One region of the Lentilactobacillus buchneri genome, then DNA from elsewhere that is predicted to be linked to it. Evidence: riboswitches for the same ligand, from Rfam matches in the RefSeq annotation. Region 1 holds a riboswitch; the other holds the start of a gene.
The links. A riboswitch is a leader RNA that binds a small molecule or an ion and turns the genes downstream of it on or off. The one in region 1 is predicted to bind lysine.

Region 1 (15,289 bases):
ATTCTGTTAAAGGAATTTTTCGTGTTCGATCAATTCGAACGTACGCGATATTTTTTGCATCGGTTTCAAATTCAAGCCAAGCACCTCTGTTAGGAATAACAGTAGTACCAAATGAATCACGGCCATTCTTATCTTTATCAGCATGGTAATAAACGCCGGGTGAACGAACCAATTGTGAAACAATTACTCGTTCAGCACCATTAATAATAAATGTTCCTTGATCAGTCATTAATGGAAAATCGCCAAAAAACACATCTTGCGTCTTAATTTCGCCAGTCTCATGATTGGTTAATTTTAAGGTAATGTGAAGTGGAGCAGAATAGTTTGCTTCGTGTTCACGCGCCTCATCAACGGTGTACTTTGGTGTTAATAATTGATAATCGACAAACTCTAAAGAAAGCTTGCCCTGAAAGTCATCGATTGGCATAATGCCGTCGAAGGTTTCCTTAAGTCCCTCATGTAAAAACCAGTTGTAAGAATTAGTCTGGATTTCAATCAGGTTCGGTAAATCAAGCACTTCTTTAATTCGTGCATAACTTCGTCGGGTACGGTGTTTTCCATATTTAACTAAATGTCCTGCCAAGTTTTTCACCTCTCCAAAAAATTCCGGAATCGAAATGTTACAGTTTGATTACAAATGCACTTTTTAGCACATCTGACCGGGTTTTGGGCAAAAAAAATCCAAAAACAAGACTTTCTTGCTTTTGGCTTTTTATGCAGGCCAACCCGGACAATAGATCGCGTCGACCATTTCGATTCACAACAAATACAGTTAAAAGAATAACAATTTATAGAAGTAAAGTCAACCTTTTAGACCATGGTTCATTTTGAATCGCAATTTATTTTTTATCATTCACTAAAGTTTTGCGTTCCGGCTTCTTCACCGAAATGGTAATCTGGTTGTTTCTACCGCCAACAGTGACTGAGTCGCCAGGGACAATTTCCTTGGCAAGCAACTTGGCACTTAAATTATCCTCGAGTTCAGTTTGAATTGCTCTTCTGATTGGACGAGCACCGTACTCAGGGTCAAAACCACGCTTGGAAATAATCCCGATTGCAGTCTTGGTAATCTTAATGTCAATGCCTTGATCGTGAATCCGCTTGATAACCGGTTTGGCCATCAGGTAAACAATTTGATCAAGTTCGTCCTTGGTCAATGAGTGGAAGACAACCACTTCATCAATTCGGTTCAGGAATTCAGGACGGAAGCGTTGTTTGAGGGCAGCTTGAATCGTGTCCTTCATTGCTGCATAGCCTTCCTTGGCATCCTCTTGACCAAATCCAACAGTCTTCTTATCCCGCAATGTGGTTGCACCCAGGTTGGAAGTCATGATGATAACGGTGTTTCTGAAATCAATCTTTCGACCCTTGGCATCCGTCAAGTAACCATCATCAAGAACTTGAAGCAAGAGGTTGAAGACATCAGGATGAGCCTTTTCAACTTCATCAAAAAGCACAACTGAGTATGGCTTTTGACGAACCTTTTCGGTTAACTGGCCACCTTCATCGTAGCCAACGTAGCCGGGAGCAGAACCAATCAGACGACTGGTTGAATATTTCTCCATAAATTCACTCATGTCAACTCGAATCATGTCCTCTTCAGAACCAAAGACTGCTTCGGCCACCGCCTTTGCCAACTCGGTTTTACCAACACCGGTCGGTCCTAGGAACATGAAGGAACCAATTGGACGGTTCGGATCTTTCAAACCGCTTCGAGCCCGACGAATCGAACGAGAAACCGCTGAAATTGCTTCTTCCTGACCAACGACCCGCTTGTGAAGAATCTTTTCCAAGTTGACTAAGCGGTCAGCTTCGGTACTGCTCAAACGAGTAACCGGAATCCCAGTCCACTCGCCCACGATTTCAGCAACGTCTTGTGGCGTTTCCTTAACGGGGTAATGCGCATCCTCTGAGCCTTCCTCGGAATCATTATCTTGAGCAAGTTCATCCTGTAACTGATTCGTTTGTTTGCGAATCTTAGCAGCTTTTTCGTAATCTTGGGCTACCAAGGCTTCATTTAATTCTGATAACAAATCTGACAGTTTCTTATGATCATCAACGGCATCAGATTTTTGAAGGTGATCAATTCGAACTTTGGCAGCTGCCTCATCCATTAAATCGATCGCCTTATCAGGTAAGAATCGGTCGCTGATGTAGCGGTTGGAAAGGTTAACCGCAGTTTCAATGGCGTCATCAGTAATTTCAACGTGGTGATGTTGTTCATACTTTGGCCGTAGACCTTTGAGAATTTCCACCGTTTCATCAGTCGTTGGCTCATCAACCATAACTTTGGCAAATCGACGCTCCAATGCAGCATCAGATTCAATGTACTTTTGGTACTCGTCCAAGGTTGTGGCACCAATTAATTGGAGCTCACCCCGGGCCAATGCCGGCTTCAAAATGTTGGAAGCGTCAATCGCACCTTCTGCACCACCGGCACCGATCAAAGTGTGTAATTCATCGATGAACAGAATAATGTTGCCATCTTGGTAAATTTCATCAATCACTTTCTTGAGTCGGTCCTCAAATTCACCACGGTATTTGGTACCGGCAACCAGTGAGCCCATGTCAAGCATCATCAAACGCTTCTTGGACATGTCACCAGGAACGTCGCCGCTGACAATCCGTTCTGCCAAGCCTTCAGCGATGGCAGTTTTCCCAACACCGGGTTCACCAATTAAAACAGGGTTGTTCTTTGTCCGACGAGCTAAAATTTGAATCACGCGTTTAACTTCGAGATCCCTGCCGACGGTTGGGTCAAGACGGTCTTGACGGGCCATTTCAGTGAGGTCACGAGCCAATGAATCAATTGTTGGTGTCTTTGAGTCAGCTGGCTTTTGTTGACGGCCACGTTGTTTGGAAGCCAGGTTTGAGGCCATTGAGCCACCACTGATGCCCATTTTTCGAAGGGTTACTTTTCTAATTTGTGATAGATCGAGTCCCAAGTTAATCAGAATACGGGAAGATAAAATGGTCTCATCAGTCAGAAGTGAAAGCAAAATGTGCTCGGTTCCAACCTTTGGAACACCGTTCTTCTTGGCGAATTCTCCTGCTTGAGCCAAAACTTCCTTTGCCTTTGGAGAGTATGGTAGATAATCGTTACTGCTAAGGTCCTTAAGGTTGCCATAGCCGGCGAAACGCTCTACTTCTTCAGTGACATCTTCGGCAGTTACTGAAAACTGCTGAAGCGCCTTGTAGGCAATTCCATTCGTTTCGATCAGTAAGCCTAATAGAAGATGTTCAGTTCCAATTGCTTGGTGCTTGAATTTCTTGGCTTGTTCTTGTGCAATGGTCAAAACGTTCTTAGCACTCGGAGTAAATAAATTATTCATAGATACCCTCTCTTTCTATCGTTCGTATCGCAGCCGGTTCAATATCGACACCATGATATTGGCACGTAAAATGTCGGTTAAATCGCTGTTATTCAGGTCAATTGCATCTTTGTCAATCGCAGCTAATATGATGCTCACCTCGCGACGATTAATTAATTCATTATTATATAACGTTTGAACGATCGTTTCACTATCCCGCTTCGATAATTTGTTACCAATTGCGGCAATTAATGAATTCAAAACGTCAATGTCATCTAATAAATGAACTTTTTCTATTCTAATGTAGCCGCCACCACCACGTTTACTTTCCACAATATAACCATTCTGGATCGTGAAACGCGTGTTGATTACATAGTTAATCTGAGACGGTACAACGTCAAACAGCCCAGCAATTTCAGAACGACGAATTTTAACCTGCTCGTTCTCGGCAAGGATTTCTTTGAGATAATGTTCAATTAAATCAGAAATGTTTTCGTCCGCCATGTAATCACCCAATTCTTTGACTAATATTGACTATTATTATACGAATGTGACGCCAAAGTGCAAGGAAAGTGTTTGAGAGTGCGACATGCCCTGGGTGACCCCGGAGCACAAAGCGGAAACATCAATGGTGAACGAACCTTGTTCATCGTTGATGTTTCCGCTTTGTGTGGTAGGGGTCAAGGGCATCGGAGCACGTTTAGAGTCGGGATCTCTTCACTTATGCAGTAGGACTCTGGGGTGTCGGAGCGTATTTTCGAAGTGGGATAAAGCAGAAAGAAGCAAAACGATCGTGCATTTAAACTGACCCATTCTAAAATCAAAACATACCAGAAAGTCACATCAACACCAGCAACCACGATTGCCGTTCGCCGAGATGTCAAAAAAGGCCAGAACCAAAGTACAGTTCTGACCTCAAACACGATTCAATTAATATGTAATTTCCCACAAAAAAATCGGGAAAACAAGATTTGAACTTGCGACCCCTACGTCCCGAACGTAGTGCTCTACCAAGCTGAGCTACTTCCCGATGATTTAAGTACTATTGAGTTAACAATATAAATATACCATATGATCTATGTTAAACAAAGTCGGGAAGACAGGATTCGAACCTGCGACCCCCTGGTCCCAAACCAGGTGCTCTACCAAGCTGAGCTACTTCCCGAAAAGGAATTCATTGCAATAAAAAATGCACCCAGTAGGAGTCGAACCTACAACCTTCTGATTCGTAGTCAGACACTCTATCCAATTGCGCTATGGGTGCATAATAAGTATTAAATTAAGGAACCTCAATCATAGTACTTGATTGAAGCGGAAGACGGGATTCGAACCCGCGACCCCCACCATGGCAAGGTGATGTTCTACCACTGAACTACTTCCGCAAAATGCCGACTAGACGATTCGAACGCCCGACCTCTTCATTACTAGTGAAGCGCTCTAACCAACTGAGCTAAGTCGGCAAAATGTATAAATTGTTAGGTAACTAGCACCTATGCGGGCGAAGGGATTCGAACCCCCACGTCATAAGACACTAGAACCTAAATCTAGCGCGTCTGCCAGTTCCGCCACGCCCGCATTGTTAAAAACTGGCAATGAGCCGTGGCAGTCTCGAACTGCCGACCCTCTGATTAAAAGTCAGATGCTCTACCAACTGAGCTAACGGCTCAATGGAGGATACAGGGATCGAACCTGTGACCTCCTGCTTGTAAGGCAGATGCTCTCCCAGCTGAGCTAATCCTCCATGAAACTAAATGAATCAAATGTTGGTAGCAACATCATCAACACAACTATTAAATTTTACAATACCAATCAACTCAAGTCAAGATGAATTTTAAAAAATCCTGATTGGTTAGCCGTTAGTTAATAACGTCTTTTTCCGACAAAAAATATTATATCCTATCTCGGAAAACATTGCTAGTCCAATTTTGAATTAATTGGATTTTTATTCGTGATAAATAAAAAGGCGAAGGACAGTCAGCCGTCCTTCGCCTTGCTCCTGGTACGATAATCACGCCCACATTCAAAATTCATCATGCGGTAGGATTGATTTCATCCAAAAACTAGTTTTGCTTTTCAATTTTAGTCATGCCGTGCATATATGGCCGCAATACTTCCGGGATCGTGACGCTGCCATCTTCATTCTGATAATTTTCCAGAATGGCGGCCACCGTTCTGCCGACTGCCAGTCCAGAACCATTTAAAGTATGAACAAAGTGAAGCTTCCCTTCATCATCCCGATACTGGATGTGTGCTCGGCGAGCCTGGAAGTCTGTACAGTTTGAACAGCTGGAAATTTCCCGGTACTTATCCTGGGCTGGGAACCAAACTTCCAGATCGTGGGTCATAGCGGCTGTGAAGCTCATATCACTCGTCGTCAATGTAATAACGTGGTAAGCCAACCCGAGTTTTTGCAGGTTAACTTCTGCTTGGTGGGTAATCTCTTCCAGTGCCTTCCACGAGTCTTCGGGCTTGGTAAATTTCACCATTTCAACCTTGTTAAATTGGTGTAATCGAATCAGCCCCTTGGTATCACGGCCCGCACTTCCTGCTTCCGATCGGAATGCCGGTGACAAGGCCGTAACCGATACCGGCAGCTTTTCTGTCGGAATAACTTCATTGCGATAATAGTTAACCAATGGAACTTCGGCAGTTGGAATCAGGGTTAAATCACTGTCCTGAATCTCATAGCCGGATTTGTTCTCCAAAAATTTTGGAAATTGCCCGGTGCCATACATTGAATCATTATTAACCATGTAAGGTGGAATCACTTCGGTATAACCGGCAGCGGTATTTTGGTCGAGGTAGAAGTTGTAAACGGCCCGTTCCAGTAAAGCCCCGTCGCCAATATAGTAAACAAACCGGCTGCCGGACACTTTTGCGGCCCGCTCAAAGTCAAGGATGCCAAGATTTTCACCGATTTCCCAATGGTGTTTTGGTTCAAAATCAAATGACGGGATCTGACCAATCTTACGAAGCTCAACGGATCCTTCTTCTGTGAGTGACACCGGGACATCATCATGAGGTATGTTTGGCAGATGAGCAGCCAAATTGTGTTCATCTTCCTCAACTTGACGCAATTGCTCGTCAAGTTCCTTAATCCGTTGGCCCACCTGTTTCATTTGGTTGATGGCCTCAGTTGCATCCTCTTTATTGCGCTTCTTTTGTGAAATCTGGTCAGAAACGGCATTCCGCTTTGCTTTGAGGGACTCGGATTCAACGATCAAATCACGACGTTTGGCATCGTAGCCCACTAATTCATCAATGGTTTCGGGCTTGATTCCCCGCGTAGCGAGCTTTTCTTTGGTAAAATCTGGATCTTTTCTGATTTTCTTAATATCTAACATTTCAAATCCTCCCAATCTGTATACAAAAAGGACCCCTCGTCTATGGGACGAAGGATCCTTTTCGCGGTACCACCCAAGTTCTCGACAATCTTGCCGAGCTCTCAAAGTATGGTAACGGCATACACCGTGCAGCATTACCTGCCCGTTCACTTGTGCTGGAATATTCGATGACAGTTCACACCAACCACTGTCTCTCTGAAATCTACTTAATAGGCACAAAACGTTTTATCTGAAATCGATTATAACGAATCAATCCCTAAACCACAAGAGCGGTCTGAAATTAAATTGCCAACTTATCCACTTTGGCGTCGATTAGATCGATCACCTTGTGTTTATCGGCATCATTTTCAACAAAATCATACTTGTCACCGTCAATTTGAATCTTAGGTGATTTGTCATATTCTTGGTACCACGTCTGGTAGCGGGCATTCAAATCTTTATAGTATTGGTACAAATCGGGATCATTATCAATCTGCTCATAAGAACGGCCGCGCTTTTGAATCCTTCTTAACATCGTTTCAAACGAGATGTTAATGTGGATCAATAAATCGGGGTTCTTGCTGTGATCGGTTTGTGGCATCTCCTGCATCATGTTCTCCAGCAATGAGTCGTAAATTGTCACCTCAGTTTCGGTGGCCCGGCCCAAGTCGGCATTCAAATGGAAGAGGAGTGAATCTTCAAAAATTGACCGATCCAACACACTCTCGTCATTTTGCCAAGCTTTTTTAATGTCATCCATCCGACGGTTTAAAAAATCAATTTGGAGCAAGAAGGCATACTTCTTGGGATCCTTATAAAACAACGGCAGGATCCGGTTGTGTTCAACTGATTCATAATAGGCAGGCGTGCCCAAATGTTGCGACAGCATCTTGGTCAGTGATGTCTTTCCGGCACCAATCGTTCCAGCAAGTACAAGCATAATTATTCCCCTAACGTTTTTGCGTGCAATCATCGCACAATATTTTATCAACGCTACATATTGTACTAGTTAGAAGAGATAGGTGCAACATATTGTGGAAATTTAGTTAATGTTTGAGACGTCAACCACTTGGATGTTGCCCAAACCACCGTACGCTTCAAACCACGGTGTGGCATTCTCAGACAAGATCTGGGTTAATTCAGTGACGTTTCTGGTTCCCTTGCGTTTGAGCCAGTCAACCAGGCCGTCTTTACCGTCACGAATGTAAATGTCGACACCTTCCAACCAAGTTGCCCGACCGCTTAAGACACCGTTAAACTTGGCACCGGCATCTCCAGCCAGCTTCAATTCCCGTTGGAAAACAGGGGTCGGCACACCGGCACTCAAGAAAATAAATGGGCGGGTCGCCTCGTCGCTCAACTCTTTGAGACAGCCCTTGGCTTGGTCTTCGGTGTAGGCGTAATCGCCACCATCAGCCCATTCTTTGACGTAGGTCGGGTTAAATGGAATTTCCATCTTCAAAACGTCAATGTGATATTTCTCCTTGGTGAATTCCATCATTGACTGCAGCACCAGATCAGGCTTGATCTTGGCAAAATCCAACGACTTGCTGTCGTAACGGTCGTCGTAAGTGACAATTTCAAAGAAGGTTGGCGTCTGGGCTGCCAAACCTTCCGTCCCGTATCGTTCAGCGAACGCTTTTTTAACGTCGTTGATTTCATCAGGATCATTGGGATTGTAGTAGACCAATACCTTAAGGGCATCTGCTCCCTTCTCAACCATAATTTGAGCTGATTGATCAGAAATCAAGCTTGGTAATCGTCCCGGGGTGTCGGCATCGTATCCAGTCTTTTCATAAGACATAATCAGACCAGTGTCTTTAGCCTTGGCCTGGATCCCCTTGAAACCCATTTGTTCGTCCAAAAGCACGGCAGAACTCAGTGGACTCAAGATTTCAGAGACAATCTCCTTGAAATCATAGACCATCTTCATACTGAAAAGCTTCCCGTATTTTTCGGAGGCCGTTTTCATTCCCTTAACAAGTGATCCACGTTGGTCTAACGCCAATGCATCGATAATGTTCTGATCATTGGACAATTTGTTCATTCTTTCAAATTTACCTTTTGACATAAACTTTTTCATATATCTTTCACCTCATATTTTTAATATACCAATTGGTAAAATTGTACCAAACATTATGCCCCAATATCAAGTTTTAGGCCGATAAAATAATAAAAATCGGCCCATCCAAGACGGATAGACCAATTCATTATTAATATATTACTTGTTGTTCAATTTTGAAAGATCCTCGTCTCTATGGGCCGGGGGAACGTCAACCTGATCCAGCGGAATGATTTTCGTATGGTGCTTGAGCTTATACCAAATGTACAAAATCAATACCAACGGCACGCTAATGTAAGTGACCAGAATCTGCTTCCAGTCAAAGCTTGCAAAGGCCTGCGGATTTTGACCGACAATTACCAGAATACACAAAATCAGGCACAATACAGGACCGAACGGGAAGAGCTTGGCATGATACTTGAGTTCGCTGAGGTCATGGCCCTGGCGAATGAACGCCCGTCTGAATCGGTAATGTGAAATGGCGATTCCAAACCATGCAATAAAGCCGGTTAACCCGGAAGCTGCCACCAGCCACATATAGATTTGGGGCCCGGCAATACTGGAAATAAAGGTCAATAGCGAAACAAAAGTCGTTGCCAATAATGAATAATATGGAATCCCATTGGCAGCCGTTTTACCCAGGGATTTTGGCGCATATCCGCTGTTAGACAGTGAATACAGCATCCGGGTAGAGGCGTACATACCGGAGTTCGCCGATGAAATAACGGAGGTCAAAATAACGGCGTTCATGACACTGGCAGCAGCGGCCAAACCAGCCCGCTGGAAAACCAATGTAAATGGACTGATCGCAATGTCAGTGGCACTTGATCCCAGCAGTGAATGGCTGGTGTAAGGAATAATGGCGGCGATGACGAAAATTGTCAAAATGTAGAACAAAATAATCCGCCAGAACACTTCATTAATTGCCTTTGGCACACTGTGTTGGGGATCTTGGGACTCGCCGGCAGTGATGCCAACCAGCTCAGTTCCTTGAAATGAGAACCCGGCGACCACGAAGACACTCAGGATTGCCGGAAAACCGCCGACAAATGGTGCCTGCTTAATAGAAAAGTTACGCATGCCGACAAAATGGCCGCCCATGATTCCAAAGATCGTCAAGGCACCCACTACCAGGAAAATAATAATCGTGACCACTTTAATGGCGGACATCCAGAACTCGGTTTCACCGAAGGTACTGACTGACATGGCATTAATCAGGAAAATAATCACTAAGGCAATTGCACTCCAAATCCAGGCAGGCACATTTGGCAGCCAGAATTTCATAACCAAAGCGGCGGTACTAATATCAACAGCCACCGTAATCGCCCAGTTAAACCAGTAATTCCAGCCCATGGCAAATCCCAAGGCTGGGTCAACGTATTTGGATGAGTATGCGGCAAACGAGCCGGAAATCGGCATATTAGTGGCCATTTCTCCCAGACTGGTCATCAGGAAATAGACCATCATCCCCATCAGGACGTATGCCGTTAAAGCACCACCAGGGCCGGCTTGGCTGATAGCTGAACCACTGGCCACGAACAGCCCGGTTCCAATACAGCCACCCAAAGCAATCATTGACACGTGACGGGCTTTTAGGCCCCGCTTGACTTGTCCGTTGGCTTCTTGGCTCTCATTATCGTTCATCTTTTCGTCTCCTATATCCAATAATTTCAAAATCTCGCTAAATCTACAAAAAAATCCCTTTCAAAATATTGAAAGAGACAGTTTGCGTTTCTCAACATCTTGATAGCTCTCCGCGATTTCCGCGACAGTCCCCAGCTTCTTAAACTGGGCCCCAACAACCAACTGGAAGGCAGCTGATCGTTTCGGCACTCATCCCTTTTTACTTCAGTCATAACTTCCTTCAAGTTCCTGAAATATACTCTTGATGAATGCGCCTCTACTCGATTAGATTGATTAATTTAGTTGTTAATAACTTCGACAATCAAAATTGTAACTCACTTGGGTTGAATTGACAAACCAGAAAGACTTTTCTCAATGCAACGCCAGCTGATAAATGGTCTTTTCTTTGCCGACAAGCGGATCAATCAGTGTGGTCTTCACTTGAAACCCGACCTTCTTTAAGACACCCATAGAGGCTTGATTATCGCTGAACACCTCTGCATTCAACGTCTCAATCGTTGGGTTAACAGCGAGTTCCTGAATTAATTTAGTAAGGGCTTCAGACATGATCCCTTGACGCCACAGTTCCGGGTGAAGAAAATAACTCAGTTCCAAATTGGCAGGATCGGGTTGGTGATCAAAACCAACTTGTTCATATAAAAGAATTGCCCCGACCAGCCGATCGTGGATCCGGATGCCAAAGGAGTTAGGCGTTGTAATCTGTCTTTTGGCCACTGCCCCCAGCATTTGTTGATTACTGACCAGATTAAAACCGGCGCCGGCGGCAATTTCTGGGATGCTGATTAATTTTTCGTAAGCCGTTAAGTCAGCCAGCGTTAATTCAGTCAGTTGAAGTCGGTTGGTCTCAATCGGTAAATCCATGGCGATCTCCTTTCAAAAAAATGCCCAGGAAAAATCCTCGGCATTTTCAATCAGATTTTAGTGTGAACCACAAACCGGTAGCGGGCAACCTGGGGCGCGTAACTGGCATAAAGCATTTCAGCTACCAACAGCCAGGAATAGCCAACCAGGCAGGCTCCCACCGTATCCGTTGGGTAATGGGCGTTCAAGTAGACCCGGGAAAGCATCACCAACGCCAAGACGATGACGAGCAGTACTTTCATCACCACTCGAATGGACGCCCGCTCAATCAACGGCAGGACGATGATCCATAACACCCCGGCAACCAGGAAAAATCCCAGGACGTGACCACTTGGAAAACTGTAGCCATTATCGACACCCAGATGCAGCGGCGGTCGATGCCGTCTAACCAGTTGTTTGACGACTGCGCCAATCACGTCGCCGCCGACTATCGTCCCTAATGCCCAAAGTGCGGGAACTTTGTACTTAAATCCCCAAAGGAAAAAGGCGATGATGAACACCCAGAAAATGTCCATTTTCGGGCTGGCCAGAAATGTGATTACTGAGTAGAAATGTTCCAGTCCCGGTGTCGGCGCGGATCCTTGAATGGCCGTTGTAAAAATTGAATCTAAAAATTGCAAATAATCAAAATTAAACGCTACCGAAATTGACAGCAAGGTCGTAAAACACAAACTCACAATCAGCTTGACCAACCGGTTTGGATCGCGTTCCATCAGCATGTAATCTTCGTTTCCGTACATTAGTTCAACAACCCTCTCGTATGTATTACTCAAAAATGAGTATATCACAAATCGAAAACCCGGTTTCTGGTTTCTGAAAATTCTTAGCTATCTTTTAATTATTTACAGAAAGTGTATAATCTTGTGAGTTAGAGATCACATTTAAAAGGAGTGAAAGACTTGATAAACTATGCTTTATTGATGATTGCCATTGGCGTGTTCGCCGGGTTTGCCGGTGCCATCCTCGGCCTGGGTGGTGGAATCATCTTAACGCCGATTTTGACATTGTTGATGGGTGTCGACATTAAATACGCAATCGGAGCCAGTATCATTGCCGTGATTGCCACCAGTTCCGGAGCAACGATTGCCTATCTCCGTGACAAAGTGCTCAATTTGCGGGTCGCGATGTTTTTGGAAATTGCCACCACTTTAGGGGCATTGAGCGGCGCCTTGTTGACCGGTGTGATTGATCCGAAATATTTGTACATACTATTTGGATTATTGCTATTATTCTCAGGCTACAATATGATTCGCAAATTAATCAGTCACCAGGAAGTCCTTCATCGGGCTCATCCCGATCAATTATCGTCCAAATTCAAGCTGGACAGCAGCTACTTCGATAATGTTGAAGGCAAAACGATCAACTACCAAGTTGAACACATTCCCGGCGGCTTGGCAGTCATGTACGGTGCCGGCATTGCCAGTGGGCTGCTTGGAATCGGCTCGGGTGCTTTCAAAGTGATGGCAATGGACACCGTTATGAAGATGCCGCTCAAGCCATCGACTTCCACTAGTAATTTAATGATGGGTGTTACCGCGGCTGCCAGTGCCACTGTCTATTTCTTCAACGGCTCGATCAAACCAATGATTGCCGTTCCTTTGGCACTGGGAATCTTGGTCGGCGCCCGCGGTGGTTCACGAATCATGCGGGATATGTCAGCGCGGACGATTCGAATGATTTTCGTTCCGATCTTGTTTTATATCGGTATCGAAATGTTTATGAAGGGGATCAGATAAGATGGACAAAAATACCAGAGAACAAATGACTGAAGAAATGGCCGACGTCCAATTGATTATCGGCAAGATTCTTCGGTTGGGGGTCATGATTTCTGCAACCGTGATGATCATTGGCTTGGTGCTTTTAATTGTCAAAGGCAACGGCGGCTATCCTCACAATGCCTTTCCCACCGACTTTACCCAAATTTGGGCGGGAATTGCCGAACTCAAGCCGTACGCCATCATGATGCTGGGAATTTTCCTATTGATTTTGACACCGGTATTGCGGGTGGTCGTTTCAATTTATTCCTTCTATCGCGAAGGTGACAGCTTGTACGTTTGGATCACCACAATTGTGCTGGTGATTTTAGGAATTAGTTTTGTGTTTGGAATTTTAAGATAATCAATTAACAATCAAGAGGCGCCGGTAAGGGAACATTCCCTTTGCCGGCGCCTCTTTTGAGTTGATTAACATTTTTAACTCTGGTGAATCGTGACATCGCCAACGTCGCTGGTAAATCTGTAAGTCACCGGATTTTTGGCATTGCTGTCAATCTTCTTGTTGTGTGAGCTGCCAAACAATGATGCATCGCCAACATCGGCACTCACTGAAATCTGCGTTCGCTTGTTCTTAACCACATGTCCTGAAATATCGCCAACGTCGCTGTGGGCGGTAAAAGACTTGCCGACTTTTTGGGAATTGAAATTAATATCCCCGGCACCGGTTTCAACGGCCATTGAGTCGAATTTATTGGACGTCAGATCGACATCGCCGGCACCAACATCAAGATGTGCGCTGGGAAAAGTGCTGGTTGTTAAATTCACATCACCGGTATTCTCCAAGTCCAAGTTTTCAGTGGTCGTCACGTGATTCAAATTAACATCGCCGACCCCAGACGAAGTGATCGTCTTGATGGTCATATTCTTGATAGTAATTGAGTTGGCAACATCACTGTTGATCGTACCGACCTTCATGCTTCTTGGAACGGTGATGATGGTCTTGCCAAAGGCCTGGCGCGCTCGGCGAAAATCACCAAAGAAGATGATACCATGGTGCTTACGTGGACTTTTTAAATTGAAATGAAGGGTATTGCCTGATTGCGTGATCTTGGTAGCACTTGGATAAGTAACCTCGATTTTAGAAACGTTACCCTTCTTAATTTGCACCGGACTGGCCGTTGACAAAGAAAAGTTTTTCACGCCGGAAAATTTGGCACTGGTTTGGTGTGACTTAACCGGCGTGGACTGATCAGTTGTGAACCCGTGATCCCAATAGACCGTGCGGGCACCACCATTGCCTAGGCCGAGCGCCAACAGAACGGTTCCAACCAAGGTCACAGTTAATCCCACGATGACAGTTTTTTTCATTTTTGGTCACCCTTTCCTTTTCGTTCAGCCCGGTTCTTCGGGACAATCTTGTTATAAATCCATTTCGAAAATAACGTGATACCACGAATCAGACCGTTGATGACGGCTTTGAAGACCGGCACCAGCATAATCATGACCCCAATGACCATCAGACCCATTCCCAAATAGAAAATGCCCGTCCAAAACGAACTAAACAGGGTGCCCAATCCGACGACAAACCCGGTAATACCAACCACGACCACCGCAAAGAAGATCGCCAAAACGGCAATAATCAGTGAACCCGAAACTGCGATTCCGGCAAAAATCACCCCTGCAAGCGCAAGTGCCAGCGGAATTGTCACTGGAGTCGAAAGCAATGCTAAAATAATCAGCCAAATGGTTTTAACATCATTTTTCGGTTGTTGCTGTCGAGACTGCTGAGACATCGGTGCGTCCAGTGTCCGAATGGAATAATCTGCCAACACCTTCCGAGCCAATTGATGAGGCGTTCCCAACTCCCTGATGCAATCGTCGTAACTCGCATAGCCGCCGTCTTGAAGATATTCACGGTAGAAATCGACTGCTTCATCCCGCTCTTCAGGACTCAATTGTCCCAGCAGTGCCTGAAACTCTTCAATGTAATCATTCATTCTGATCATCTCCTAACATGTTATCAATCCCTTGCTTAAATTCCTGCCACTCCTGCTGAATAATGCCAAACTGTCGTTTTCCTTCCGGCGTAATTTTATAATACCGTCGGTTGCGACCCTGATATGGCTCATCATAAGTTGTCAACAGATCGTTCTTCTTCAACCGTCTTAAAACCGGGTACATCGTCGACTCCGAAACAGAAATCGACTCTTGGACCTTCTGGGTTAACGCGTAGCCGTAATAATCCTGACCATTCAGAATTCCCAGCACACATCCATCCAACAATTCCGAACTTATTTGGATCGCCATATTGCCACCTCCATAGTATTATACGCGGTATAATATTATCCAAGACAAATAATACGCCTCTAACCA
Region 2 (15,289 bases), 300 kb from region 1:
AAAATACTTGCTAGGAACCTATACCAGAAGAATTAGTAAAGGTGTTTATCAGTTAGAATTAGATACTGAAAATCAAAAATTACAAAATTTAACGTTTGTTGGCAGCGCCATTGACCCAACCTACGTTGCGGAATCCAATCAAAAACGGATCTACGCGATCACCAAAGTCAAAGATGATAAGGGAGACGTGACCGGTGGCTTCGTTGAATGGGATGGTACCAGCGATGATTTTCCACTGAAACCAATTGCTTCGGTTCACGATCAGGAAACTTCACCGGCTTACATTGCGGTTGACGAAGATAAGCAGTTAGTCTTTACCGCCAATTATCATGCCGGAACGGTTAACACCTACCGGATTGCCGATGACGGCTCAATTTCAAAGGCCGACCGAATCATGGATAAGGGAACCCTCGGCTTTCGAAAAGAGCAACAGGACGGTCCTCATCCCCACTATATCAATTTGACACCGGAAGGTAGAGTTGTGGCCGTTGACTTGGGCGTCGACAAAGTCTTTATCTATGATTTGGAAGCCAACGGTAAATTAGTGCCGGTTAGCGAACTTCAAATGCAAGATGGCTATGGTCCACGGCATATTTACTTTGACGCCAAGAAGAAAGTCGCTTATTTAGTCGGCGAATTGAGCAGCAATGTTGCCGTACTGGACTATGATGCCGACAAAGGCGTCTTATCCTTAAGGGACATTCACTCGACTATTCCTGATGACTGGACCGAACATAATGGGGCCGCTGCCATCCGGGTTTCCAAAGATGGGCGCTTCGTGTATGTTTCCAACCGTGGGAACAATTCGATTGCGGTCTTCAGTTCAGATGAATCCGGTAATTTGTCATTGATTCAGCGGATTTCAACGGAAGGCGATTTTCCTCGCGACTTTAATTTAAGCGATGATCAATCCTTTGTGATCGCTTTGAACCAAAATTCTGACAACGCTACATTGTACACGCGTGACCCCGAGTCTGGCAAATTAACCATGATTCAAAAGGATTTCACGGTGCCCGAAGGTGTTTCAATTTTACGCAAGAAGTAACATTGACGAGTATCAGTCAGAATTAAATTGCAATTAAAACTTAAACTAACAAAGCTGGAGCCAAATCACAACGATTTAGCTCCAGCTTTTTTGATTGGAAATTCTTTAAAAATAAATGACTTGATTAGTTGACCTTTGTCTCGATGGTTCCCAGACCATCAATTTCACTGGTAAACAGGTCCCCGGACTTTAAGAAGACTTGCGGATCACGGCCAACGCCAGTTCCACTAGGCGTTCCGGTAAAGATCAGGTCGCCGGGGTATAGTTCAATAACGTTCGAGATGTAAGAGACCAGCGTTTGAATATCAAAAATCATCTTATCAATTGTCGCCTGCTGCATGATTTCGCCGTTAACCTTGGTGGTAACGGTCTTGGAGACAATATCGTCAACGTCAGCGATGGTGGTTATGTAAGGGCCAACCGGCGAATAATTTTTGTAGGATTTTCCAAGGTCAAACTGCGTACTGGGACCATCGATTGATTGAACGGTTCGATCGGAAATATCCTGGCCGACCATGTAGCCGGCAATGGCGTCTTCAGCGTCTTCACGGCTAATGTTGCGGCCACCACGGCCAATCACAACGACGAGCTCGGATTCCCAGTCGACGGTGTCGCTACTCAAATGAATCGAGTTGTGAGGGCCGGCTAAAGAGCTGACAAACTTGTTGAAGATGTTGGGCCGCTTGGGTTTGACAATGTCCATTTCCTTCATGTGATCGAGATAGTTGAAGCCAACAGCCGGCAGCTGACGGGGATGCTGAACGGGCTGCTCAAAATGTTGTGGATCAAGTTGAGTGGCATTGTCATTGTCGATGATTTTATCGTCGTTAATATTAATGAGTACGTTAGCCAAAAAGTTCTGCCAATCGTTTAAAATATCGTCGATTGAGTCGTAACCAATAATTGGAACGCCCCAGAACTGACCGTTTTGGAGCGCCACAAATGTTGGCTGATGATCATACATTGCTAATTTCAAGATTACCCCTCCTGGCTTTAATTCGATTAACGAACAGCGTTATTAGTATACACCCATTCGCTTTTTTTGGCACGAGAACACTTACTGATTACCGTGCTGCCAAAAGTTTTGCAGGACATTTCTTAGCTGATTGGGATTATTGGTGACCTTAATGTTGGTCCAATTCTGGGGGAAAATTTGCCGGTAACGGGTTTGGTTGAAGCGTTGATCCATCAAAACGATCACACCTTTGTCTTCGTCAGTGCGAATTACCCGTCCGGCGGCCTGGCTGACGTTATTAAAGCCTGGCAGCTGATAGGCAAATGAGAATCCTTGACCATTCAATGAGTCAAAGTAGTCTCTGATGAGGTCGGATTCTTTGTTCATGCCGGGAAGACCGACACTGATAATGCCGACGCCAATCAGCTGATCATTTTTCAGATCGATGCCTTCCGAAAAAATGCCACCCAGTAAAGCAAAACCAACTTTGGTTTGATGATCTTCCGTGCGAAAGGCATCCAAAAAGGCGGTCCGGGCCGCATTGTCCATTTCCGGCTGCTGGTTGATAACGTCAATATCTGGATGCAGCTCGACAAATTTACTCAATGTGGCGTTCAGGTACGCCATTGAAGGGAAGAACATCATGTAATGGCCAACCTTTTGAGTGATCATGGTGTAAATGTTCTCGCAGATCGGCTCCAGACTATTTTCCCGGTTGGCGTATAGTGTATTGATGTTGTTGGCGATAATCACCTGGCAATTTTGGGGTGGAAATGACGAGTGTGAAATCATTCCCAAACTGTCTTCCTCGTTACCCAAGACTTGTCGGTAATATGACATCGGGCTCAAAGTGGCCGAAAATAGGATTGCAGCCCGGCCAAGGTTCAAGCAGGCTTTGAGCTGCTTGCTGGGATCCATGCAGAACTGGCGAAAAATGATGGTGTGATCGCCAATGATGATCCGTGTGCGGTAGGTTTCGTCATAAAAGGTGCTGATCAGGTAATAGCGGCGGCATTGCAGATAATAGTCGACTACCGCGTCAACGGTATCACTCGGGGCTTGGGTTGCCAGCCACTGGTGAATCGTTTCGATTAGATTCTCCAAAGTGTTATTGAAATTATCCAGTGGAGCCAGTTGAGCAATCTGCTTATCAACCACTTCTGAGGCTGGTTTGCTATAACGTTTAAATGAGCGCTTCAAGGATTCAAGCCGTTTAATGACTTTTTGGTTGCTTGCCTTTTTCTTCACCAACTGTTCTAAGAGGGGATCAATCGGTGATGATTCCAACGTCGCCGAATACATTTCCCGTGATCGCTGCACCAGATTATGGACTTCATCGACCAAAAAGCAGTTGGTGGGATCGGGAAATGAGAAGAAACGCTGCAGGTGAACCTGGGGATCAAACAAGTAGTTATAGTCGCAAATGATGACATCACAAAACAGGCTGACGTCGAGTGAAAATTCGAAGGGGTCAACTTTGTGCTTCTCTGCGTATTCTTGAATGGTGGCTTTGGTGATTTGATTCTCGTGTTGAATAATATCTTTAATTGCCGGCCGGACGCGGTCATAGTAGCCGACCATGTAGGGGTTGTTCTCAGGTGGCAGTTCTTTTTCAGTTGGGAACGTAATCTTGTCCTTGGCGGTGAGGGTGATGCTTTTTAATTTCAGCCCTTGTTCAGCCATCATCGAAATGGTGTTTTCCGCCACGTGACGGGTACTCTGCTTGGCCGTAAAATAAAAAATGCGGTTGATCAGCTGTTCACCCATTGATTTAATTGCCGGAAAAAGGGTAGAAATCGTCTTGCCGGTTCCAGTTGGCGCTTCAACAAACAAGTGCTTTTCCAAAAGAATGGTCTTGTAGACATTGGTTGCTAACTTGTGCTGGCCGGGGCGGTAGTCGGAAAATGGAAATTGGAGTTTTTTCGCTGAACTGATTCGGTTTTCGTCCAGTTCATGCCGGAGTTTGATCCATTGCTCAAATTCGGTGACCAAGGCGGTGAAGAAGAGTTCCGAGTCGGTTTTGGTAATCGTCTGGGTCTTGGTGGTGATTTTTTCATCAGGTGTCTGAACGTAGGTCAACTGTAGATCAACTGATCGAATATCTGCTTGATGCATGACGATGTAAGCATAGACTTTGACTTGGCCCCAATAAAGTTGAAGGGTGGAGTCCGGCACCGAGCTGAATTCCAAGTCGGAGGTCTTAATTTCTTCGATCAACGGTTTGCCGTCACGGTCATCGATGCCGTCTGCTCGACCGCTAATGACGTATTCGTCATCCAAATACTGGATCGAGGTTTTCAGTGCCACCTCTGATTGATAAGAAGCTGGTCGGCTGCGTTGAATTTTGCGGTGGATCCGACTGCCTTCTTGTGCCGTATTCTCACTGCTGATGACGGGGCTTAAGTCACCGGTCCGCAGTAAAAATTCCACTAGTTCTCGAATACCGACTTGGTGTACGGCCATGACGACCCCTCCATTTCGTTTTGAATTATCTAATACCTATTATACAAAATTATTGAACATATGTTTGGAAAATCCCGACTTTGAAAAAATCTTCAAGTAACGTATTATGATGCTTATGAGCAACAACGAAAGGACGTGTAGAATTGACACCACAATTTGGTGAGATTTATCGAACAAAACGGGCGACTTATTTCGCGATTGGTGAAGTGGTTACCCATAACCCACAATTAATTTTAGACAACGTCAATTATATCGGCAAAAAGAATTTTGTCATTCACATCAAATTTGGCCAAGGGATTGCCCGAAAAGTCGTTTTGCTGGTTAAAATGACCGGGGAAGAATTGCCCACTTATTTGGCGCGAACGGATGGCGAATCCTTTGCTGCCGCAGTTGATGACGGTGACTTGGAACTGATTAATCCTGATGACCAGGAATTAAACCATTACCAGTTGGTTGAAGAGTTGGAGATTGAGGATCCTGACGACGAAAAGATTGCCCAGATTGCCAGTATTCGGGAAAATACCATTCAGCTGGTGGAAGACTATTTAAACAAGCTGCAGATTAAAATTGACAAGTTGTCCCAACGCAAAGCCAATCATTACTTCTCAAGCAAATCACATTATGAAGACGTCAAAGATTTCTTGCTGTTGGTGGCGCCCTATCTGGATTTACGCATCAAGCCGAACCAAGTCCGCCAAGACGAATGGCGACTAAAGCTGCGGCTGGGAGGTCAGTAAATGTTAAATGCGCAAAAATTACAGGCGATTGTTGATACTTTTGCCAAATATAACGTTGAAATTCAAACTGATCGGATGCGGATTACCGCCATTAATGGGCAGCCGGCAGACTTTGACGCGACCACTTTCATGCAGGATCAGCTGATTGAAATGATTTGCAAGGTGTTGGCCAATCAATTAATCCATGAGGTGTGGGTCAATGAGCACACTGAAAAATGAGGCTAAGACAGACTAATTTGTTGATCATGTCTGGGCCGCGATAGCTAGCTTAAACGTGGAACCATCGGCTGATCCCGGCCATTCAAGTAAAAAAGCGAGTCATTCCAAAACAGGAATAACTCGCTTTTTTACTTAAATTCTGCAATCAAGATGCCTTGTGTTCGACTCTTGTTTATTTAACCAGTTGGTTTTTAAGACTTTCCACAAATCTCAGGTATGCCGGTTGTTCATCTGTTTCTGTGACCTGTGCATGCTCTAAATCATTGGCATGGAGATCGGCTTCCGGAATTTCAATCTTGTGAGTGAAAGTCGCGTTACCGATCAAGTCAATTGAGAAGGTATCATCGCGGCTGTGAACCCTGGTCTTAACCATGCCACCAGGATTATAAACCGAGATCAGTTCGTCAAAGTCGGCCATTTCCGGATGGTTGAGGCAAAACGCCAAGCTGGTTGCCGACATACCGGTTCCACAGGCATTGGTGAAGCCGACACCACGTTCATAAGTTCGAACGAACAGCGTGTTGTGGTCGAGAATCTGGGCAAAGCTGACGTTAACACCATCTGGGAAATAAGGATTGGGGTCGTTGAGCATCTTGCCCAGTTGCCCCAAGGTCTTTGAGTGCATGGTTTCCTCGTCCACAAAACTGATTAAGTGGGGATTGGGAACGCTAATTGCGGTGAATTTAAGGCCGGGCGCAAATTCGGGAACGGCCTTGTTGATGAGTGTATCGGTGCCTAAATTGTCAAAAGGCAGGGTTTCCTTAGCGAATGTCACCGGAGAAATTTCAACGCTGAAGGTTGGCACGTTGTCAGCCAAGTCCGCTTCACGATGAACATGCAGATCACTATCCATCGTTTCGACCTTGAATTGATCTTTGCCAAATTTGTCTGACAGATAACGGGAAACGGTGCGCAGTCCGTTGCCACACATTGACGCAATTCTGCCATCGGTGTTGATGACCTGCATGCTGCCTAAAGTGTCTGGATGGTCGGAATCGTCAATGACCAACAGGCCGTCGGCACCATCGAGGAGCCCCGTTTCAGGTTCAGTAATGTGTTTAGCCAAGGCCACCAATTCGGGCTGACTTAATTTAGTTTGTAAAGCTGTTTGATCTAAGATAAAGAACTTATTTTGTGATCCATGAACTTTGAGTAATTGAACCATAACGCGCCTCCTCTACACTTCCGCCTGGTATTCAAGTTGGTTAACGGAAGGATCTTCTTTAAAAAAATGTTGGTAAATGTATTTAACTGCTGCGTCGGCGTCTGATTGACGAGTGCCCAGCATAATTGAAATTCTAGACGCCCCTTGATTAATCATATGGACGGGGATGTCGTGTTCAGCCAATGGCCGGATGATATTTTCAATCGTGCCGACTCTTGCCCGCATCCCTTCGCCGACCACCATGATAATGGCGTAATCGTCGATCCAATCCAACGTATCTGGATTCAGTTCAACCTGAATGTCGTGACACATTTTTTTAATTGTATCACTGTCCAGCTGACTGCGGTCAAATATGATCGTCAAGTCGTCAATTCCTGATGGCATGTGTTCGTAGGAAACATCGTATTTATACAGAATTTGGAGAATTTTGAGGGTAAAGCCAACTTCCTTGTTCAGCAGGTATCTGTGGAGATAAAGGGCTGAGAATCGGTTGGATGCGGCAATGCCGGTCACCGGTTTTTTTGAAGTAAAATCTTTTTCGGGGACAATCAATGTCCCTGGGAGATCGGGATTGTTGGTGTTCTTAACGTTAATTGGAACTCGACCTTGAATAGCTGGAATGATTGCTTCATCGTTGAAAACTGAAAAGCCGGCGTATGAAAGTTCACGCATTTCTCTGAAAGTCATTTTATGAATCGGTCGGGCATCCGGAACAATTTTCGGGTTGGCAGCGAAGATTGCATCGACATCGGTGAAGTTTTCGTAGAGATCCGCCTTTAGGCCGCGAGCTAAAATGGAGCCGGTAATATCGGACCCGCCCCGAGCGAAAGTGGCAATGTTGCCTTCTTGGGTGAATCCAAAGAACCCAGGGAAGACCAACGTTTCCTCACCATATGTCAAATCAGCGAGATTGTCGTAGGTTTGTTCAAGAACGGTGGCGCCATTGGGATTGTCGCTTAACAGGATGCCGGCTTCGCTAGGATCAACGAAGCGCGCTTGGGTCCCGGCCTCAGTCAGGCAGGCGGCAAATAATTCAGCGTTCAATCGCTCACCATGAGCTTTAAAGGCGGCCATCAGGTAGTCGTCGTTTGGATATGATTGATCGGGCAGGGCAGTTAATTTGGCCTTAAGATCATCAAGGACGCTTTTTGAAACATGGAAGCCATTGCCAATTTCCTGGTAACGGTCAAAAATGGTTGCAACAGTGGCTTTGGCATCCGTTCCATCGATGATCGCATTGGCATATTTGATCAAGAGATCAGTGACTTTGATATCATCGGCGAATCTTTTGCCCGGCGCCGAAGTCACGACCACCTTTCGTTCCGGATCGCTTTGAACGATTCGAATCACCTTTTGAACGTGGGCGGCGTCGGCTAACGAACTGCCCCCAAACTTAACGACTTTCATAACTTTCATTCACTCCCTGGATATTCCCATTAATTAACAATTCGGTTAGAGATTGTTAAAACGAATTTTAGCAGTTTTGAATTAATTTGCAAGAGTCATCAGTTTATCGTGATTGGTTTGCATGAATTTGCATCCGGACTCATAAAAGTGGTTGACATTTTATGAGAATCATTATAGAATTATGTGAATTAAATCATTAGAGGTTGCAACCAACATCAGTAATTAGTGGAGTTCCTACCTGAACTTTGAAGCTAATGAAAGGGGCGGTTGCCGAAGCACCATGTGAGGTAGCACTTGGCGCGCTGGGACTTAGCTTAAGAGGCTATGGACTGTCGCGGCGGATAAGTCGGCTGCGGGGCGCTAACGACAAATGATACGGAATGATATTGAACTAAAATTCTGAATCTCTTTGTTTGGCGAACGCCGAATGAGGAGATTTTTTTATTAAGAGCGCGACGAGGGCTGGTAGAGGCGGTTTCTAAGGGGACTTTGATTGAAGTTCCCGGTTTTGGAACTTTAATCAAAGGTCCCCTTAGAAGTTAGCCTCTGGCCCTCGGAGCGTATTTTGGAAGCTGCAGGGAGCTCAAAGAATCATAACAAACGTGCTTCCTGCGCGACGAGGGCTGGTAGGCTAGGCAGGGTTTCACCCGGCCGTCGGAGCGTATTTTCAAGGCCGAAGGGATTTCAAAAGAGCCTAACAAACGTGTTTCGGAGGCCGAAGGGAGCACGCAAGAATCATGACAAACGTGCTTCCTGCGCGACAAGCCTCGACAGACACAGCTTCTACCACCCACCAACACCTCACCACACCATCATTCACAAAAAGATATTTTGGAGGAGAAAACATGAGCAATCAAATCGACCAGTTATCAACCAATCAAGCGGGACACTTGGAAATCGGGGGAGTAGATTCATTGGATCTGGTTAAGCAATATAAAACCCCTCTGGTGGTCTACGATGTGAAATCCATCCGTGACCAGATTCACCATTTTCAAAAGGTGTTCCAAGATAACGGCGTCGATTTTGCGGTCAGTTATGCCAGCAAAGCCTTTGCCTGCATTGCAATGTTTCAACTGATTAACCAGGAAAAGGGCCATATCGACGTTGTTTCCGGCGGCGAATTATACACGGCCATTAAAGCGGGCTTTCCAATGGAACGGGTCAGTTTCCACGGCAACGACAAATCTCGCGAAGAACTGGAAATGGCAGTTGAACATCAAATTGGGGTCATCATTTTGGACAACTTCCATGAAATTGACCTGTTAAAAGAAGTTTTGGAAGATAAACAATCACACATCAACGTGATGCTGCGGGTAACACCGGGGGTTTCCGCCCACACCCACGAATATGATCAGACCGGTCAAGTCGACAGCAAGTTTGGCTTCGATATTCAAAGCGGTCAGGCCCGTAAAGCATTGGGCCTGGTCCTTGAAGATGAGCGGATGAACATGCTTGGGATTCACTGCCACATTGGTTCGCAAATCTTTGAAGTCAATGGATTTGAAATGGCTGCTGTTAAGCTGATCGATACTTTGGCAGACTGGAACAAAGAAATTGGTTATGTTGCCAAAGTTGTCAACGTCGGTGGTGGTTTTGGCATCAAGTACACGGAAGATGATGACCCGATTGCTCCGGAAATGTTTGTCGATGCAATCGTTAAGGCCATCAAGAAACGTACCGAAGAAGTCAACCTGCCAATGCCCGCTGTTTGGATTGAACCAGGCCGGTCAATCGCCGGTCCCGCTGGATACAATTTATATACGGTTGGCAGCCGCAAAGATGTGCCGGGGATTCGCTCATACGTCACGGTTGACGGTGGAATGGGTGACAATATCCGTCCCGCGCTGTATCAAGCCAAATACGAGGCGGTCTTGGCCAAGGACCCAAGTGCACCGATTAAAGAAACGGTCCGGATTGCCGGTAAGTACTGTGAGTCCGGTGACATCCTGATTCAAAAGCAGGATTTACCAGCCACCCAACCGGGAGATGTTTTGGCGATGCTGGACACCGGAGCGTATGGCTATGCAATGGCCTCCAACTATAACCGTAATCCCCGCCCGGCAGTGGTATTTGTGGAAAACGGCAAGTCGCAGGTTGCCATCAGAAGAGAAACTTTTGAAGATTTGGTGGCGTTGGATGAGGAATTCAACTAGAGCAGAGCGCGGAGGGAGCCGGGAGATGCGGTTTCTAAGACAATCATGATTGAAGCCCTGATTTTGGGCTTGAATCATGATTGTCTTAGAAGTTAGCATCTGGCTCCCGGAGCGTATTTTCAAAGCTTAAGCTACCTCAAAAGAATCTAACAAACGTGTTTTTAGCCACAGGCTGGTTGAGACGTTTCCAGTTCCCGATAAAAATTACATTAAAAGTTCATACAAAATAACGACATTAAGGAGAATCACAATGGAACAACTAAGCGCAAGAGAAATCATCGATTTTATTGGCAATGCCAAGAAGAAGACCCCGGTCAAGATTTATCTCAAGGGATCGATTAAGGACATCAAGTTTCCAAAATCAATCAAGGCATTTGCCGAAAAGCACACCGCAACTTTGTTTGGCGATTGGGCTGACGTCAAACGGTTCCTTAAGAAAAACAAATCGGCCATCGATGATTACCAGGTTGAAGCAGACTCCAGAAACTCTGCAGTTCCATTACTAGACATCAAGGAGATCAATGCCCGGATTGAACCGGGAGCCATCATTCGTGATCACGTTACAATAGGAAACAACGCAGTTATCATGATGGGCGCCATCATTAACATTGGTGCCGAAATCGGTGATGACACAATGATCGACATGGGCGTTGTCATGGGCGGCCGAGCAATTGTCGGCAAGCATTCCCACATTGGTGCGGGAGCCGTTTTGGCAGGCGTCGTTGAACCGGCATCTGCCAAACCGGTCCAGATTGACGATAACGTCTTAGTTGGCGCGAATGCCGTGGTTATCGAAGGCGTTCATGTTGGTGAAGGCGCCGTGGTTGCGGCCGGATCCATTGTCACCAAGGACGTTGCCCCACACACTGTGGTTGCCGGCGTCCCAGCGCGAAAGGTCAAGGACGTTGATGAAAAGACAACCTCGGAAACTGGTCTGGAAGACGATTTAAGAAAGTTGTGATTCAATGAGTCAACTAACGAAGGAAGATTTAATTGGGATTCGCAGACATTTACATGAATATCCTGAGCTGGCGATGCACGAAAGAGCCACTCATGATTACCTGTTGAAAACCATTCAATCTTTCAATCAACAATACATTGAAATAAGAGAAATCCCCAAATTACCGACGGCTCTGCTGGTGTACGTGAACGGATCCAACCCTAAACGGACGATTGGTTACCGCACCGATATCGATGCCCTGACGGTTAGCGAGAAGACCGGCTTACCATTTTCATCCAAGAACCCCGGTGTGATGCACGCTTGCGGTCATGACATTCATATGACCGTCGCACTGGGAGTCCTCAACTGGTTTTCCGAGCATCAGCCGGCTGACAACATGGTTTTCTTCTTCCAACCGGCTGAGGAAAGCGAAAACGGCGGCAAGGTTGCTTATGAATTAGGCGTCTTTGAAGGAAAGTGGCGGCCCGATGAATTTTATGGCCTGCACGACAACCCGGATTTACCGGCTGGCGCGATTGGCTGTCGAATGGGAACCTTGTTTGCCGGAACGACCGAGGTCAATGTCGATCTGATTGGTAAAAGTGGTCATGCCGCCTATCCGCAGAACGCCAACGACATGGTGGTTGCCGCAGCCGAATTCATCGGCCAAGTCCAGACGATTGTATCCAGAAGTGTCAATCCCATCGAAGGCGGTGTGATTACTTTTGGCAAGCTGGACGCCGGCACCATTCGAAACGTCATCGCCGGGCAAGCCAGAATCGAAGGTACCATTCGTGGCTTAACCCAGAAGATGATTGAACACATTGTTGACCGGCTAAAAATGGTCGCCAATGGAGTGGCAACCAGCTATGGCGCAGAAGTCAAGATTCACTTTAATCAGGGTGGCTATTTGCCGGTGGAAAATAACGACGAACTGACTCGACGATTGATTGAATTTGCCAAGCAGGATCCGGAAACCGACTTTGTTGAAACTCAACCGGCGATGACCGGCGAAGATTTTGGTTACCTATTATCTAAGATTCCCGGCACCATGTTTTGGTTGGGCGTCGACGATGATTCACAGCTTCACTCAGCTACCCTGAACCCCAAAGAATCATCGATTCCAAAGGGAATTAAGTCAATTACCAGATTTCTTGAATACAGAATGAATAATTAACCCAATAAAAGAAAGTAGGGATTTATGATGATTAGTGCAGATATTATGACAGCAATTGTGACTCCGTTTGGTGAAGACGGCAGCATCAACTTTGACGGTTTGGAAAAATTAACCAATCACTTACTGGATACCGGCAGCCGCGGATTTGTAATCGGTGGCACCACTGGCGAGACGCCAACTTTGAGTCATGACGAAAAGATTGAATTGTATACCCGATTTGCTCAAATTGTGAACGGGCGTGGGACGATTATTGCCGGAACCGGTAGTAACAATACCGCCGAGACCGTGCGTTTAACAGCTGAAGTGGGTAACATTCCCGGGATTGATTACGCCCTTGTGGTTGTGCCATATTATAACAAACCAAATCAACGTGGCATGATCGCCCACTTTACGGCAGTTGCTGAACAGTCACCAGTGCCATTGATCATTTACAACATCCCAGGTCGAACCGGCGTCACGATGGCTAACGATACGGTGGTCGAATTATCACATAACGCCAACATCGCCGGCGTTAAGCAGTGTACCTCATTGGAAGACTTGGAATATCTGGTTCAAAATACCCCGGATGATTTCAATGTCTACACCGGTGAAGATGCCCAGGCCCTGTCTGCTAAAGCAGTTGGTGCCAACGGTGTCATTTCAGTTACCAGCCATATTTACGGCCGGGAGATGCGGAAGATGTACGACGCCCTTGAATCAGGCGATGTTGAGACTGCCGGCGACATGATGCGTTTCTTGACGCCAAAAGTGCAAGCCTTATTCATGTACCCATCACCGTCATGTGTCAAAGCCATTTTGAATGTTCAAGGCTTTGGGGCCGGTGATTGCCGCTTGCCAATTCTTTCATTGAACGATGAAGAAAAAGCAACCCTGGCAAGTAAATTAGGTGTCAGCCGCCTGGAAGATATTCCAGTTGACGGCACTGAAATGGCACGCAGTTAAGCCGATTGGTTTGGAAATTATCAAACAAAGATAGACAAGGGAGTTTTTTCAATGATTAAAGTTTTAGTCGCTGGTTTCATGGGCTCAATGGGTCAAAAGACGGTTCAAATGGTCAATAAAAACGATGACTTTGAATTGGTTGGGGCTTACAATCCCGGAATCGACACCGTTCATCTCAAAGGTATGGGAATGGATGATAACGTTAAGCTGTTTGCCAGTTTGGATGAAATCGACACCGACGCCGATGTTTGGATTGACTTCACCGTTCCTGCGGCTGCATTTGACAATGCCAAATTTGCCATTGAACACGGCATCCATCCGGTTATTGGGACTTCCGGGATGAGCGATGAGCAAGTTGATCAGCTCAAAAAGTTGGCTCAACAAACCAACGTCGGTGGAATCCTGGCACCCAACTTTGGCATCTCCGCGGTTCTTTTAATGAAGTTTGCCAAAGAAGCCGCCAAATACATGCCGGGCGTTGAAATCATTGAGATGCACCACGACGATAAGCTGGACGCTCCTTCAGGCACTGCTCTGGCGACCGCTAAAATGATTGACGAAGTTCGTGGGAAGCACGATGCACCCGCAACCGAGGAAGCCTTAAAGGGTGTCCGTGGCGGCGATTACGACGGGATTAAGATCCATTCCGTTCGCCTGCCCGGTTACGTTGCTCATGAGCAAGTTCTTTTCGGCAGCAAAGGTGAAGCCTTGACGATCCGCCAAGACTCGTTTGACCGCGCCTCTTTCATGAGCGGGGTTGAACTGGCAGTGCCGGCGGCCGCCAAAGCGACCAAGTTAATCGTCGGCTTAGAAAATATTATGTAATTAAATCAGGAGGAAAACATGCCACAGTTAGACAGCAAACTTTCAGAAGTCGTTAATCAAAATGTAAATGCAGTTGGACCTTCAGGAATTCGTGAATTTGACCAGGAGATTTCTTCAATTCCCGGCACCGTCAAATTGACGATTGGCGAACCGGACTTCGATGTTCCGGAACATGCCAAACAGGCCGCTATTAAGAGTATTGAGGAAAACAAATCCCACTACTCAGCACAAAAGGGAATTCCTGAACTTCGCGACGGTATCAGCAATTATCTCAAGGACCGGACGGGTGTTTACTATGATCCGGCCACTGAAATCGTGGTAACCGTTGGCGCTACCGAAGCGATCTATTCAGCGTTGACCACTATCTTGAACCCGGGTGACAAGGTTATCGTGCCGACCCCGGCATTTGCCTTGTATTTCCCAATTATTCAAGTTGCCGGAGCTGAACTGATCACCATTGACACTTCTGATGATGGGTTTGTCTTAACTCCTGAAAAGCTGCAAAAAGTCCTTGATGAAAATGGGGACAGTGTCAAAGCAATTATTTTGAATTATCCATCCAACCCAACTGGAGTTGAATACACAGAGGCTCAATTAAAGGCGTTGGCTGATATTATTTCTCAACACAAGATGTATGTGCTGGCTGACGAGATCTATAGTGAGTTGACCTATGGCGTCAAGCATCACTCAATCGCGGCCATGATTCCCGGTCAAACCATTTTGATTAACGGTTTGTCCAAATCCCATGCTATGACTGGATATCGAATCGGCTACATTGTTGCACCAAAGGATTTTGTGACCAACGCATCCAAAATGCACGCTTTCGTGGTCACCGCTCCTTCCAATCCTGCGCAATACGCAGCTGCCGAAGCATTGACCAACGGCCTTGATGATCCGATTCCAATGCGGGCTGCCTATCACAAACGGCGTGACTATATCGCTGATCGGCTCGAAAAAATGGGGATGCAGATTGTCATGCCCCAAGGCGCATTTTACATTTTTGCCAAGATTCCTGATACAATAGACGAAACCTCGGTTGAATTTGCCACTCATTTGGCAAAGGACGCCAAAGTCGGCGTGACCCCCGGTTCCGCATTTGGCCCCGGCGGCGAAGGCTGGATTCGCATGTCATATGCGGCGTCTGATGAAGACATCACATTGGCAATGGATCGCATGAACAGTTATTTACTTGAGTTAACAAAATAGAGAAAAGGGGATTCATTAGGATGAAAGAGTTTAACGTTGCAATTTTAGGTGCTAC

Region 2: linked by a shared signal. The riboswitch ahead of lysA (diaminopimelate decarboxylase) and the one ahead of KE627_RS02825 (amino acid permease) in region 1 are both predicted to bind lysine.

The regions. Positions count from the first base shown of each region.
Region 1 is NZ_CP073066.1:532,390-547,678, forward strand. Features, by position in the region: gene rpoB (DNA-directed RNA polymerase subunit beta) at 1-592, opposite strand, end outside; gene KE627_RS02760 (ATP-dependent Clp protease ATP-binding subunit) at 840-3,332, opposite strand; gene KE627_RS02765 (CtsR family transcriptional regulator) at 3,348-3,815, opposite strand; tRNA gene KE627_RS02770 (tRNA-Pro) at 4,268-4,341, opposite strand; tRNA gene KE627_RS02775 (tRNA-Pro) at 4,403-4,476, opposite strand; tRNA gene KE627_RS02780 (tRNA-Arg) at 4,502-4,575, opposite strand; tRNA gene KE627_RS02785 (tRNA-Gly) at 4,622-4,693, opposite strand; tRNA gene KE627_RS02790 (tRNA-Thr) at 4,698-4,771, opposite strand; tRNA gene KE627_RS02795 (tRNA-Leu) at 4,805-4,886, opposite strand; tRNA gene KE627_RS02800 (tRNA-Lys) at 4,905-4,977, opposite strand; tRNA gene KE627_RS02805 (tRNA-Val) at 4,980-5,052, opposite strand; gene serS (serine--tRNA ligase) at 5,372-6,655, opposite strand; gene KE627_RS02815 (deoxynucleoside kinase) at 6,936-7,574, opposite strand; gene KE627_RS02820 (tagatose 1,6-diphosphate aldolase) at 7,677-8,717, opposite strand; gene KE627_RS02825 (amino acid permease) at 8,856-10,340, opposite strand; lysine riboswitch at 10,436-10,607, opposite strand; gene KE627_RS02830 (GNAT family N-acetyltransferase) at 10,692-11,201, opposite strand; gene KE627_RS02835 (phosphatase PAP2 family protein) at 11,252-11,941, opposite strand; gene KE627_RS02840 (sulfite exporter TauE/SafE family protein) at 12,101-12,937, shown strand; gene KE627_RS02845 (DUF1634 domain-containing protein) at 12,939-13,319, shown strand; gene KE627_RS02850 (DUF4097 family beta strand repeat-containing protein) at 13,394-14,284, opposite strand; gene KE627_RS02855 (DUF1700 domain-containing protein) at 14,281-14,913, opposite strand; gene KE627_RS02860 (PadR family transcriptional regulator) at 14,906-15,223, opposite strand.
Region 2 is NZ_CP073066.1:829,545-844,833, reverse strand. Features, by position in the region: gene KE627_RS04140 (lactonase family protein) at 1-1,045, shown strand, start outside; gene KE627_RS04135 (fumarylacetoacetate hydrolase family protein) at 1,170-2,021, opposite strand; gene KE627_RS04130 (ATP-dependent DNA helicase) at 2,103-4,463, opposite strand; gene KE627_RS04125 (hypothetical protein) at 4,607-5,200, shown strand; gene KE627_RS04120 (hypothetical protein) at 5,201-5,419, shown strand; gene dapF (diaminopimelate epimerase) at 5,592-6,584, opposite strand; gene KE627_RS04110 (aspartate kinase) at 6,597-7,991, opposite strand; lysine riboswitch at 8,181-8,362, shown strand; gene lysA (diaminopimelate decarboxylase) at 8,837-10,144, shown strand; gene dapD (2,3,4,5-tetrahydropyridine-2,6-dicarboxylate N-acetyltransferase) at 10,395-11,105, shown strand; gene KE627_RS04095 (N-acetyldiaminopimelate deacetylase) at 11,110-12,261, shown strand; gene dapA (4-hydroxy-tetrahydrodipicolinate synthase) at 12,289-13,203, shown strand; gene dapB (4-hydroxy-tetrahydrodipicolinate reductase) at 13,255-14,028, shown strand; gene KE627_RS04080 (aminotransferase class I/II-fold pyridoxal phosphate-dependent enzyme) at 14,047-15,234, shown strand; gene KE627_RS04075 (aspartate-semialdehyde dehydrogenase) at 15,255-15,289, shown strand, end outside.